One region of the Lacticaseibacillus sp. YLM2-1 genome, then DNA from elsewhere that is predicted to be linked to it. Evidence: predicted binding sites of a transcription regulator. Region 1 holds the regulator's gene; the other holds the start of a gene.

The links. The regulator LexA, encoded in region 1, represses DNA repair genes until DNA is damaged. The targets are predictions, from matches to a motif close to CNAACANNTGTTNG.
Region 2: uvrC (excinuclease ABC subunit UvrC) is a predicted target of LexA. The motif match lies at 854-867, and genes of this name have one in related genera.

What each region holds. Positions count from the first base shown of each region.
Region 1 is NZ_CM152617.1:765,266-767,464, forward strand. Features, by position in the region: gene AC07KQ_RS03630 (hypothetical protein) at 471-665, shown strand; gene lexA (transcriptional repressor LexA) at 794-1,420, shown strand; gene AC07KQ_RS03640 (hypothetical protein) at 1,551-2,024, opposite strand; gene AC07KQ_RS03645 (AEC family transporter) at 2,038-2,199, opposite strand, start outside.
Region 2 is NZ_CM152617.1:1,380,560-1,382,758, reverse strand. Features, by position in the region: gene uvrC (excinuclease ABC subunit UvrC) at 1-839, opposite strand, end outside; gene AC07KQ_RS06745 (amino acid ABC transporter ATP-binding protein) at 1,016-1,762, opposite strand; gene AC07KQ_RS06740 (ABC transporter substrate-binding protein/permease) at 1,752-2,199, opposite strand, start outside.

The sequences.
Region 1 (2,199 bases):
GGATGTATAAGCTTCATGACAATAACAAACGATGAGAGTGACTAGCCAGATTTGCGGCAGGGCCCTGTTCACGCTCATTAAAACGCGTTCACAGGCACAGAAACCTGCACATAAGGACCTCCCAACCCAAATGACCCAAGCCCGGCCATTTAGGTTGGAGGCCACTTATGCTCCGGTTTCTAAACGTGCCTGTTCACGCTCTGTACCATTAATGATACTCGACTCATGGTCATATTTCGAGGATAGCCGTGTTAAAAGCGGATTGATTTGATGTTAAAAAAGATTACATAAAATTTACAAACAACATGGAATAATCGTTACAAATCTTTAAAAACCCTAAATAAAGGCATCAAATGTAAATTTTATGTATACAAAGGCTTTACAAAACTCAAAAATTGGGTATGATTAGAGTCACAACCAAAACGGTGAGTATATGTCGGTTTATCCGATACGGAGAGGAGTGACCCCACATGACAATCCTACGGGGCGCAAAATGGACATTAATTACTCTGACCCTCGTGGCAACCTTGCTGTTATTCAGCAACTTTGCGACAGCCGGCATTTTGTTAATCGCGCTTGATATTTTCTTGAGTTTCTTCTACGCGGTCATCAAAAGCAGATGTGATCGGCGTCAGATGCATAAGATGCCATTATTGCATAATTAATTTAAGGATGAGGTCCACAGATGCTTTTTATCTGTGGACTTTTTTGCTATTTAGGCATAAAATCATTGCAAACGTTCGTTCGCTTTGGTATGCTTTGTGTAATCAATTAGAACTGAGGCGGTGAGCGGATGCCAACACAAGCAAGTCAGAAACGTTGGAAACAAATTTTACAATCAATCTATGATGCAATCGAGGATCATGGGTACCCGCCCACGGTTCGCGAAATCGGCAAATCAGTCGGTCTAAGTTCGTCAAGCACGGTGGCAGCGTACTTGGAGAAATTGTTGGCGGCGGGACTTATTGCTAAGGATCCAGCGAAGCCGCGGACGCTTGAAGTGACCTCAGCCGGACGTGACTTCATTGGCGTTCAGGATCACGGTATTCCGATCGTCGGCACAGTTGCTGCAGGGGTCCCGATTACGGCCATCGAAAATATCGATGATTATTTTCCGGTACCAGACGATCTTCCGTATGCCGCTGACGAATTATTCATGTTGCGAGTTCAAGGTAATTCAATGATCAAAATCGGCATTTTAGATGGTGACCAGATTATTGTCAAGAAGCAGAATGACGCCGAGAATGGGCAGATTGTTGTTGCAATGACTGAGGAAGATGAAGCCACTGTCAAGCGATTTTATAAAGAAAAGAACGGCATTCGGTTACATCCTGAAAATGACAGTATGGATGATATGTTTTTCCCGGATGTAACGATTCTTGGCATCGTTGTGAGTTTATATCGGCCGGCATTAGTTTAACCATTTGAAGTCGTGAATGACTAGGCATGGCAACTTAAATCCAATTAAAAATGTACCATCAACAAAAGAGACATCAGCTGTGATCCCACAAAATATAGGATCACGGCTGATGTCTTTTTGCTCAGACACTTTATTGGTTTTGTTGGGCGAGGCGATCGAGATCGTCTTGTGGCACCTTTTTATAAACGGGACCATCGGGCAACTGCTTTAAGTTACCGGTTTTTGTTAATTGAAATTGTATCGTATTAGCAGAGGCTTGCGGCTGCGCTTTACCAGTGAAGGTGAAGATTCGGCCTTTGAGGGTCAAATCAGCAGCAAAAATACCACTATCAGTACTTTCAAAGACACCATCTCGATTGGCTAATGTTTCAAGATAGTAGCCGCTGGTGGATGAGGTGACTCGAATTGCTTTGGTAGCATCTTTTGTTTGGACGAACGCATGGCCAACCAATGTACCTAAGGTCGCTTTCGGAACAGCTTTTTTGACCGTGTGCGATTGTGATGTTGCGCTCGATGATGATGTTGTCTTTTTTGGGGTTGAGGTAGTTTGTGAGCAGCCTGATAAGATCAAGATTGCTGCTAGTAGCAGATAGCGCTTTTTCATTCGACAGCAACTCCTAGTGAATGAACTGGATGCAAGTCATCACGATTGGGATCACGATCATCGAAAGCAGCGTTGTTTCGGTGACCATGATAGCAGCGTAATCGGAATCCGCATCGTACAGTTTGGCAACAACAGGCGCATTGGTCATGACCGGCATGCAAGATTGCAAAATAAA
Region 2 (2,199 bases), 620 kb from region 1:
ACTGGAAAAAGTCGTGACTCACGTTTCATTAAACGTGCTTGACGAATAAAGAAGACCTGGATACTGATCCAGCCCTTATCCATATAAAAATTGAACAAATCACGCGTTGTATTGTCGTGTGAAATAATTTTCTGCTTCTCCACCGTCTGTTCAATATAATGCAGTTGATCCCGAATTTCTGCGGCTCGCTCAAATTGAAGATTTTTCGCAGCCCGCTCCATTTTAGCCGTCAAACTGGCTTTAGCCTTGCCAACGTTCCCATTCAAGAAGCGCTTAATACGTTCAATTTGGTCCGTGTATTCCTTTTCCGGAACAGTCCGGAAGCAGGCACCCAGACACTGACCCATGTGATAATACAAGCACGGTCTGCCTTGATAGCCATTACAGCGCCGCAATGGATAAACCTTCTGGATAAAATGCATGGTTTCTTGCGCCGCATAGACATTTGGGTATGGCCCAAAGTAATAACCGCCATCTTTACGGATAGTACCAGTGATTTCAATCTTCGGATCGCGTTCATGAGTAATTTTAATGTACGGATAGCCAGTCCCTTTTTTCAACTTAATGTTGTAATACGGCTGATATTTTTGAATCAGCGTAATTTCGAGCAAAAAGGCTTCTTTGTCAGTTGAAGTCACAATGAAATCAAAATCCGCTACCTGTGACACCATCGCCGCAACTTTACCGTCGTGTGAACTCTTGAAATAAGACCGCACCCGATTTTTCAGGTTTTTGGCCTTGCCGACATAAATAATTTTGCCGTTGATATCCTTCATTTGATAACTGCCAGGCAGATCTGGCAGCAACGATAACTTGTGTTCAATGTGTGCTGAGGCCATCGTAATCTCCTTATAAAACAAATGTTCGCCTAACATTATAAAGATTCTAAAAATAGATTGCAAGCAAGCGGCTTTGATCAGTGACGGCATGACTGCCCCAATTTAGCAATGGTCACTTCACACCAAAAACACCTCAACCAGTGCCGCTTACCAGCTGCTGGTTGAGGTGTTTTTGCTTATTGGGCAAGAATCTTGGATAGGAAGTCTTGTGTCCGTTCTTCTTGCGGGTGTTCGAACAGTTGTTCCGGCGTTCCCTTTTCAAGGATTTTGCCGCCATCCATAAACCATACTTCATCGGCCACACTACGGGCGAAGCCCATTTCGTGGGTCACAACAACCATGGTCATCCCGGTTTTAGCCAAATCCTGCATAACTTTCAGAACTTCGCCAACCATTTCAGGATCCAAGGCACTGGTTGGTTCATCAAACAGCATGACATCAGGATGCATCGCTAATGCACGAGCAATGGCGACACGCTGTTGCTGACCACCGGAAAGACTGGATGGATAAGCATCTGCCTTTTCGGCTAAGCCAACTTGATCCAAGATTTCTTTGGCTGTTTTGGTTGCTTCTTCATCGGTCACAGCTTTGACTTTAAGTGGTGCGAGTTTAATGTTTTCCAAAACTGTCATATTGGGGAACAAATTAAAACTTTGGAACACCATTCCCATTTTTTCTCGGACATTATCCAGCTCTTTCTCGCTCAAACCAACTAAATCAGTACCTTCAAAAAGGATTTCCCCTTTTGTTGGTCGATTCAGTAAATTCAGGCTACGCAGGAAGGTACTTTTCCCCCCACCGGAAGCACCGATAACAACGATCACATCGCCTTTGTCAATGGTTTCGGTGATATCGTTCAAAACAACATTGTCGCCAAACTTTTTGGTGAGGTGATTGATTTGGATTAAAGGTTTATGCTGCATGATTCATCTTCCTTTCAAAATGACTCAAGAGCTTGGACAGCCCGAATGTCAGAACAAAGTAGAGGACCATCGCGACAAGGATTGGTTGAACTCCCTTGTATGTCGCGGTTTGGACAACCGTTAACTGATAAATCAGATCGGTAACCCCGATAATGGAAACAATCGAGCTTTCCTTAATCAAGGAGATAAATTCGTTACCAAGCGCTGGCCAAATATTCTTGATTGCTTGTGGTAAAACAACGCTTATCATCGTCTGCCGCTCTGACAGGCCGAGCGAACGGGCAGCTTCTGTTTGCCCCACTGGAATGCTATCGATCCCGCTACGGATGATTTCAGCCACATACGCCGCCGAGTTCAAGGAAACAGCAATCAACCCTGCAATTAGCGCAGGAATATCAATGAAGATCCCTATACCGAAATAGACAAACATGACTTGA